2 regions of the Gelria sp. Kuro-4 genome follow, and region 2 is predicted to be linked to the other one. Evidence: predicted binding sites of a transcription regulator. Region 2 holds the regulator's gene; the other holds the start of a gene.
The links. Region 2 encodes HrcA, which represses chaperone genes, less so after heat shock. Its sites were predicted from a motif close to ATTAGCACTCANNNNNNNTGAGTGCTAAT; they were not measured.
Positions count from the first base shown of each region.

Region 1: a site for HrcA is predicted at 2,283-2,311, ahead of groES (co-chaperone GroES). Genes of this name have one in related genera too.

Region 1 covers NZ_AP024619.1:2,718,819-2,723,232, forward strand. The annotation lists gene K5554_RS13615 (GntR family transcriptional regulator) at 1-148, opposite strand, end outside; gene groL (chaperonin GroEL) at 329-1,951, opposite strand; gene groES (co-chaperone GroES) at 1,970-2,257, opposite strand; gene K5554_RS13630 (nucleoside kinase) at 2,380-4,050, opposite strand; gene K5554_RS13635 (DUF2935 domain-containing protein) at 4,163-4,414, shown strand, end outside.
Region 2 covers NZ_AP024619.1:2,437,641-2,442,054, reverse strand. The annotation lists gene lepA (translation elongation factor 4) at 1-237, shown strand, start outside; gene hemW (radical SAM family heme chaperone HemW) at 237-1,385, shown strand; gene hrcA (heat-inducible transcriptional repressor HrcA) at 1,607-2,677, shown strand; gene K5554_RS12260 (TCP-1/cpn60 chaperonin family protein) at 2,737-4,317, shown strand; gene K5554_RS12255 (nucleotide exchange factor GrpE) at 4,335-4,414, shown strand, end outside.

The sequences.
Region 1 (4,414 bases), 280 kb from region 2:
GCACGGGTGTATTGCTGACGCCGTATTCCGCCGCCAGTTTCTCGATCGGCAGTTCCTCGCCCGGGCGGTACTGATTGGCTAAGATGGCGTCCTTGATCGACTCAAACAGTTGCTCCCATAGTGTGGAGAAAATAAGTTTTTGCTTCACAATTCGCCCTCCGGTGTCATGTCTTTCTTTATGACTATTATAATTTTGTTGCTGTTTTAAGTCAATGTATTTTACACACGGCATACTCCAACGCTGTGACCCATTGTAACCGCAGCTGCGACCAGGAATAAACACAAAAACCCGGCCCCTTGCGGGGTCGGGCTTTCGAACCTGGCTGGCTTAGTAGTCCATGTCGCCGGCTCCGGGCGGCACGGGCGGGGTCTTTTCTTTTTCGGGGATTTCGGCCACCAGGCACTCGGTGGTGAGAAGGAGCGAGGCGATACTGGCCGCGTTCTCGAGGGCGGTCCGGGTCACCTTCACCGGGTCGACGATACCGGCCTTCACCATGTCCACGAACTCTTCGGTGGCGGCGTTGAAGCCGACGCCTTCCGGCGACTCCTTAATCCGGTTGACGATCACGGAACCCTCGAGGCCGGCGTTCTCGGCAATCTGGCGCAGCGGCTCCTCAACGGCCCGCTTGACGATGCGGATGCCCACCGCCTCGTCGCCTTCGGCCGTAAGGCCGTCCAGCACCTTCACAGCATTGAGGATGGCGGTGCCGCCGCCGGGGACAATGCCCTCCTCAACCGCCGCCCGGGTGGCGTTGAGGGCGTCCTCGACGCGCATCTTCTTCTCTTTGAGCTCGGTCTCGGTGGCCGCGCCGACCTTAATCACCGCCACGCCGCCGGCCAGCTTGGCCAGGCGCTCCTGCAGCTTCTCGCGGTCGTAATCGGACTCGGTCTCCTCGATCTGCTTCTTAATCTGGGCCACGCGGGCCTTGATATCATCCTGCTTGCCGAAGCCTTCGACGATGGTGGTCTTTTCCTTGGCCACCTTCACCTTCTTGGCCCGGCCGAGGGAATCCAGCTCCACGTTCTCGAGCTTGATGCCCAGGTCCTCGGAGATGAACTTGCCGCCGGTGAGGATGGCGATGTCCTCCATCATGGCCTTGCGGCGGTCGCCGAAGCCGGGCGCCTTGACGGCCACGCACTGGAGGGTGCCGCGCAGGCGGTTCACCACCAGGGTCGCCAGGGCCTCGCCTTCAACGTCCTCGGCAACGATGAGGAGCGGCTTGCCGGTGCGGACGACCTTCTCCAGGACGGGCAGGAGGTCGTTGATGGCCGAGATCTTCTTCTCGAAGAGGAGGATGTAGGGCTCCTCCAGTTCCGCCTCCATGGTCTCCGCGTTGGTGGCGAAGTAGGGGGAGACATAGCCGCGGTCGAACTCCATGCCTTCGACCACCTCGACGGTGGTGGTGAGGCTCTTGGACTCCTCCACGGTGATGACCCCGTCTTTGCCCACCTTATCCATGGCATCGGCGATCAGGCCGCCGATCTCCTCGTCGTTGGCGGCGATGGAGGCCACGTGCGCGATGCTCTCCTTGGACTCCACCGGGATGGCTTTCTTTTTGATCTCGTCGGTAATGGCCTGGACCGCCCGGTCCACGCCCTTCTTGAGGAAGATGGGGTTGGCGCCGGCCGCCACATTCTTCATGCCCTCGAGCATAATCGCCTGGGCCAGAACGGTGGCGGTGGTGGTGCCGTCGCCGGCTACGTCGTTGGTCTTGGAGGCCACCTCACGGCAGAGCTGCGCCCCCATGTTCTCGTACGGGTCCTTAAGTTCAATCTCTTTGGCTACCGTCACACCGTCTTTGGTGATAACGGGGGAGCCGAACTTCTTACTAAGTACTACGTTGCGTCCCTTCGGCCCCAGGGTAACCTTTACCGCGTTGGCCACAGCGTTGACACCGCGCTCCAGCGCGTGCCGGGCTTCCTCGCGGTAGGCCAGTTGTTTACCCGCCATGTAACTCGCCTCCCTTGCTTACTTTTCGACAACGGCCAGAACGTCGCTCTCGCGAAGAATCAGGTACTCCTCGCCGTCGAGCTTGACCTCGGTCCCGCCGTACTTGGCGTAGATCACGCGGTCGCCCACCTTAACCTCGGGAGCCAGCCGCTGGCCATTATCCAGCACCCGGCCGGGGCCGACGGCAATAACCTCGCCCTCCTGGGGCTTCTCCTTGGCCGTATCAGGTAGGACGATACCTCCCTTGGTCTTTTCCTCGGCGCTGATGGCCTTGACCACAATTCGGTCGCCGAGCGGTTTGAGCATACTTCTTGGCCCTCCTTTCGTAACTTTTAGCACTCCTTAATGGAGAGTGCTAACAACCAAGACCTATAATACACAATTTCCCCCAGGTAGTCAAGAGTTCCAAGACGGCTGTTTCATCACCCCTAGAACCCGATGAATTCCCGCAGGATGGAGGTACGGGGGATCTCGGCCGCCGCGTCGAGCGGCAGGAAGTAGGCCAGGAACTTCTGAAGGATCTTGGCCTGACTGTAGGCCGGGCTTTCCTTCGGCACCGCCGCCAGCAGGGGCTCGGCGTAGCGCTTGAGCACGGCCAGCTCGTACACCAGGGCCGAGTTGAACATGGCGTCGGCCTCTTCTTGGAAGGGGAAGATGTTGCGCTCTTCGCCGCGCCGCACCGAGGGCCAGCGCAGGATGGTCCGTTCCGCCTGGGCGGAACGGTACTTGCTGTCGCGGACGATGCGGCGCAGAAGCCGCGTATCGGTGGTGGGGATGCGGTTGTGGCGGTCGACGTTGAGCTGGGTGAGGGCGCTCACGTACACCTTGAACTTCTTGTCCTTGGGGATGGAGGCGGTCAGCTTCTCGTTGAGGCCGTGGATGCCTTCAACGAGAATGGGCTGCCCGGGCTCCACCTTGAGGCGCCGGCCCACCCAGGTGCGCGTACCGCGCTTAAAGTCGAACACCGGCACCTCCACCTCTTCGCCCTGGACCAGCTGCACCAGCTGTCGGTTGAACAGCTTCAGGTCCAGCGCCTCCAGCACCTCAAAGTCGTAGTCGCCCTTTTCGTCGCGCGGGGTGTGCTCGCGGTCCACAAAGTAGTCGTCAAGAGAAATGGTCACCGGCCGCAGGCCGTTGACGCGCAGCTGGATGTAAAGGCGCTGCGCAAAGGTGGTCTTGCCGGAAGAAGACGGCCCGGCGATGAGGACCAGGCGGATGCGCTCGCGGTTTTGGGTGATCTGGTCGGCGATCTGGGCGATCTTTTTCTCGTGCAGGGCCTCTGCGATGCGCACCAGCTCCGGGCCGTAGCCGCCGGCGATGAGCCGGTTCAGCGCGGCCACGTTTCCTACTCCCAGGATCTCACCCCAGTGCTCGGCCTCGCGAAAGACGGCGGCCAGTTTGGGCTGGTCGCGGTAGGGCGGTAGGGCGCCCGGGTTATACTTGTTAGGGTAGAGCAGGATGAGGCCGGGGAGGTAAAAGCGCAGGGCAAACAGGCGCAAAAAGCCCGTGCTCGGCACCATGTAGCCGTAAAAGTAGTCGTAGCGCCCGGCGAGCTCATAGACATTGAGGTAGTCTTTCTTGCGGTAATCGAGAAGCTCTGCCTTGTCCTCCTGCCCTTGGCGGCGGAAGAGCTCCTTGGCCTGCGCGAGCGAGAGTTGCGTTTTCTTAAAGGGTAGATCAGCCGCCACCAGTTCGCGCATGCGCTGCTCGAGTGCCGCCACGTCCTCTTCCGTGAGGGCCCGCTCGCCGTGGAGCTCGCAGTAGAGGCCGTTACCCAAAGAGTGCTCAATGCTGACCCGGCACCGGGGCAGCACGTCCTGCGCCGCCCGGATGAGCAAAAAAGAAAGGCTCCTCACGTAAATGCGCTGGCCGTCGTCCGAACCGAGGTCCAGAAACTCCACCGGGGCATCTTCGGTCAGTGGATATGTAAGCTCCCGCAGTTCGCCGTTCACCCGGGCCGCCACTATCGGCGAAGGGAAGCGGCCTTCGTACTCGCGGCTCAGGTTTAGGAGCGTTGTCCCCCGGGCGAAGTCCCGCACCTCGTCCCCGTTTTCCCCAATCTTAAGCTTAAGGCGCACCGTGTCTTCACCCAGTGCCATGCTTTCCCCTCTCCCTTCTCTGCTAACATTATACCTTACCCCGGCGCTGCTGCACATGGCTGCCGGAGACCGCATAAAATGCGGGTGAAAGCCCTGGAAAGGAGGGATTTTCATGCCGGCACAGCCGCCCAAGAGCCTCCTTTTGGAAGAGCTCGGCACCATAGAGTTCTGGGCGGAGATTCAAAGCGAGCATCCGCAAATACTGCTTTCAGTATTGCCCCATCTGCAGGAAAGGTATGCGCGCGAACTCCGGCGTCTCCAGCGCGCCTTTGACGACATCGCCCGTCGGGCGGAGAACCTGCGCGTCCGCCTCGAGCGTGCCCCCGACGAAGAAACCGGTGAGGTGGCAACGGCCGCGGCCGCC
Region 2 (4,414 bases):
CTCATACCCCGCCAGCTGTTCGAGGTGCCCATTCAGGCGGCCGTCGGCGGCCGCGTCATCGCCCGGGAGACGGTGCGGGCGTTGCGCAAGGACGTCTTGGCCAAGTGCTACGGGGGCGATGTGACGCGCAAGCGCAAGCTCCTCGAGAAGCAAAAGGAAGGGAAGCGGCGCATGAAGCAGGTGGGCAGCGTGGAGATACCGCAGGAGGCCTTCATGGCCGTCCTGAAGGTGAAATGATGCGCCCCGCCCTGCCCGCGCCGGCGCTTTACATCCATGTGCCCTTTTGCCGGCGCAAGTGCTGCTACTGCGATTTCGCCTCGCGGCCGCCGGCCCCGGCGGCGGTTGAGGCGTATCTGGCGGCCCTTAAACGCGAAGCGGAAACAGCCCTCGCCTCCTGGCCGAACAGCTGGGAGGTCCCTTCTATTTATATAGGCGGCGGTACACCCACGGTGCTGGCGCCGGCGGAGCTCGAAGCCGTGCTGGCGGTGGCGGCGCGTTTTCCCCGTACGCGGGGAGCGGAGTGGACGGTGGAGGCCAATCCGGGTACCGTGGATGCGGCGAAGCTGCGCCTGCTCAAGGCGGCGGGGGTAAACCGCCTGAGCCTGGGCGTGCAGAGCTTTGACGACGCCCTCCTCAAGTTCATCGGGCGCAGCCACACCGCCCGGGAGGCGTGCGCCGCCTGGGAGCTGGCCCGGGCGGCCGGTTTTGACAACCTGAGCCTGGACCTCATCTACGCCATCCCCGGCCAAACTATGGCCGGCTGGCGCGCGACGCTCAGGCAGGCCCTGGCCCTGGCGCCGGAGCACGTCTCGGCCTACAGCCTGACGATCGAGCCCGGAACGGAATTCGGCCGCCGCGCCGCGGCCGGGACCCTGGCGCCCGTGTCCGATGAACTGGACCTGGCCCTCTATCTGGAGGCCCAGGAGCGCCTGGGCGCCGCCGGTCTTGGCCAGTACGAGATCTCGAATTTTGCACGTCCCGGCCGGGAGAGCCGGCACAACCTGGTGTACTGGCGCAATGAGCCTTACCTGGGCCTAGGGCCGGCCGCCGCCTCCTACCTGGACGGCGTGCGACGTACCAACCTCTCCGCGGTGACGGCGTACCATGCGGCCGTTATGGCGGGCGTGCCGCCGGTGGCGGAGCGGGAGGAAGCCACTTTTGAGCTGGCGAGGGCGGAGACGGTGATCCTGGGGCTGAGGCTCGTTGAGGGCGTCTCCTGGGAACGCTTCCGGCAGCGCTTCGGGGTGGACCTGCGCGCCCTTTACGCCGGGCCCATCGCCCGGCTCACCGCCGCCGGGCTCCTTATCGCCGACGAGCGCGGCCTGCGCCTCACCCCCCGTGCCCTACCGGTGGCGAACCAGGTCTTCCTGGAGTTCCTGCCTTAGGGGCACAAACGCTCACACCGCCCGAGGGTGACCCTTGACACCAGGCCCCGTAGGGACCTTCCCCGCAGGCGCACACGGCCTCCTCTTTCCTGCTTCTTGACAAGGGCGGGCTTTGGTGTTATCGTGAGGGTGGATTGTTTTAGCACTCTCCTACTGAGAGTGCTAAGGGTGGGCCAGGGGTGGAGCAAAGAAGTGGTTGCGAGGTGAAGGAGGTGGGGACAATGCTGAGCGAACGCAAGCGCCGGGTGCTGGAGGCCGTGGTGCGCGAGTACATCGCCACCGCCGAGCCGGTGGGATCGCGCACCCTCTATCGCCGCCACAACCTGGGCGTGAGCAGCGCCACCATCCGCAACGAGATGGCCGACCTGGAAGAGATGGGCTATCTTGAGCAGCCGCACACCTCGGCCGGCCGTGTCCCCTCGGACCTGGGCTACCGCTTCTACGTGGACCATCTGATGCAGAAAAACCCCTTGACCCACGAGGAAGAGGAGCTGTTGCGGCAGGTTCCCGCCCTGGGGACGGGGGAGGCGGACGTGCTCTTGGGCCAGGCGTCCCGGCTTCTCTCCCAGGTTTCCAACTACATCAGCCTGGTGGTCGCTCCCCGGGTGGAGCCGGGAGTGCTCAAAACCCTGAAGCTGGTTCATCTAGAGGAGCACCTGGCCATGGCGGTGCTCTTTACCGACCGCGGCCGGGTGGAAAGCCGCGTTTTGGTGTTGCCGCCGGAGATACAGCCCGAGGACCTGGAGGGCCTGGCCCGCTACTTCACGCGGCGGCTGGCCGGCCGCCCGCTGGAGGAGATCACGGGCGAGCTTTTAAGTAACCTCTATGCCGAACTCCTGGAAGATTACCAGAAGCGGCGGAATCGGCTGGCGGAGCTGGCGCGGGCCATTTTGAACTGGCTCGCCGGAGGCGAACGCGGGGAACGCATTTATATGGGCGGGACCCAGAACATTTTGAGCCAGCCGGAGTTTCAGGACCTGGAGAAGGTGCGCCGCTTGTTTGCCCTCCTGGAAGAGGAGAAACTGCTCTACAAGCTCCTGGAAAGAGAGCCGGGGGTGACCGTGACCATCGGCCAGGAAAACCAGCTGGCGGCCATCCGGGAGTGCGCGGTGATCACCTCTACCTACAGCGTGGACGGCCGGCCGGTCGGGACGCTGGCCATCCTGGGGCCGACGCGCATGGATTATCCGCATGTAATCGCGCTCCTGGAGTACATGGCCCGGTGCCTGAGCGATGCCTTTTCCCGGGGCGAGGGCCGCGGGCCTGCTGCCGGGCGGGACTTGGACGGCTGAAGCGGGCACCGACGGAAGAAGGCCGCGAGACGCGGAAAAGAGAAAGGAGACCGGTACGCATGAAACAAACCACCGGCGGGGCGGAAGTGGATGAACGCCTGGCCGCCCTGCTTTCCAACGCCAATGCCATTCGCGCCATTGCCGCGGCCGTAGAAGGGACCATCGGCCCCAAGGGACTGGATACCATGCTGGTGGACCGTTTTGGAGAGGTGACCATCACCAACGACGGAGTGACCATCCTGGAGCAGATGGATGTAAACCACCCGGCGGCGCGCCTCTTGATCAACATTGCCCGGGCGCAGCAGGATGAGATCGGCGACGGCACCACCACGGCTACCATCCTGGCCAGCGCCCTCGTGAGCGAGGGCGTGAATCATGTGGTGCGTGGCGTGCCGGTGGCCCGGGTCATCGAGGGGCTGCGTTTCGGCGTGCGGCGCGCCCTGGAGCTCATCCAGAGCCATGCCCGCCCCGTGAGCGGGCTGGATGACGCCATCCTGGAGCGCATCGCCTACATCGCCGGGCGGGAGAACGGCGACATCGCCGAGCTGGTGGTGCAGGCGGCCCGCCTGATCGGCCCGGAGAAGCTCCTCGACCCGAACTTCAAACTGGCGGATACCGTGCTCGCTCAGGAGGGGGCCGACAACGAGGTCTTTCTGGGACTGGTCCTGGACCGGGAACGCCTCAGCAGTCAAATGCCGCGCGAGAAGCAAAACGTGCCGGTGCTGGTTTTGGACGACGCCCTCGATCCGGAGGAGATCGAGGAAGAGGCCCTGGGGACGGAAACGGGCTTCAGCAAGTACCTGGAGCTGCAGGAAGAGTTCCGCCGCAACCTGGGCAAACTGGTCGAGCTGGGCGTGGGCTTCGTGGTGGTAAGCCGCGGCGTGCATAATATTGCCGAGGAAATACTCACCGACGCCGGGGTTTTTGTGGTGGACCAGGTGGCCGGCGACGACCTGAAGCTGGTGGCGGAGCACACCGGGGCCCGCGTGGTGAAGCGTTCGGCCTTGAAGAAATCCCCGGCCGATCTCAAGGGGTACCTGGGCTTTGCCGGCCGGGTGTACGAAGATGAGAAACTCGGCCAGGTGCGCCTGCTGGGAGGTAAAGGGAAGCCCCTGGCTACCATTTTGGTGGGCGCGGCTACGGAAGAAGTGGTGGATGAGCGCCAGCGCATCGCCCGCGACGCTGCTTCAGCCCTGCAGGCGGCGGTGCGCGGCGGGGTGGTTCCGGGCGGCGGGGCGCTCGAGATTGCCGTGGCCCGCGAGCTGGGCAGGGCGCGGGAAGAGAAGCGCGGTATGAGCGCCTACGGCGTAGACTGTGTGGTGGAGGCCTTGAAACGCCCCCTGGGCCAGATTGTGGCCAATGCCGGCTTCAACCCGCTGGAAAAGATAGAAGAGGTGTGGGCGGCGCAGAATGAAAAGGGCGAGGACGACCTGGGCGTAAGCTGTGAGAGCGGCCGGCTGGTTCCCATGCTGGCCGAGGGCGTGGCCGACCCGGCCTTGGTTAAAATCCATGCCCTGAAAGCGGCCGGCGAGGTGGCCGAGGCCATTTTGCGCATCGACACCATCATCAAGCGCAAGGATCCGGTGAGCCCGCCCGGTCCGGTGCAGGAAGCGCCGGAGAGCGCGGCCCTGGATTTTTAGCCCCGGAGGTGGGAAGATTGGCGGAAGAGGAAAAAGAACGGGTAGAAGAAGAGGCGCCGGCTGCCCCTGCTGAAGCAGCGGGTGCCGAGCCGGGGGC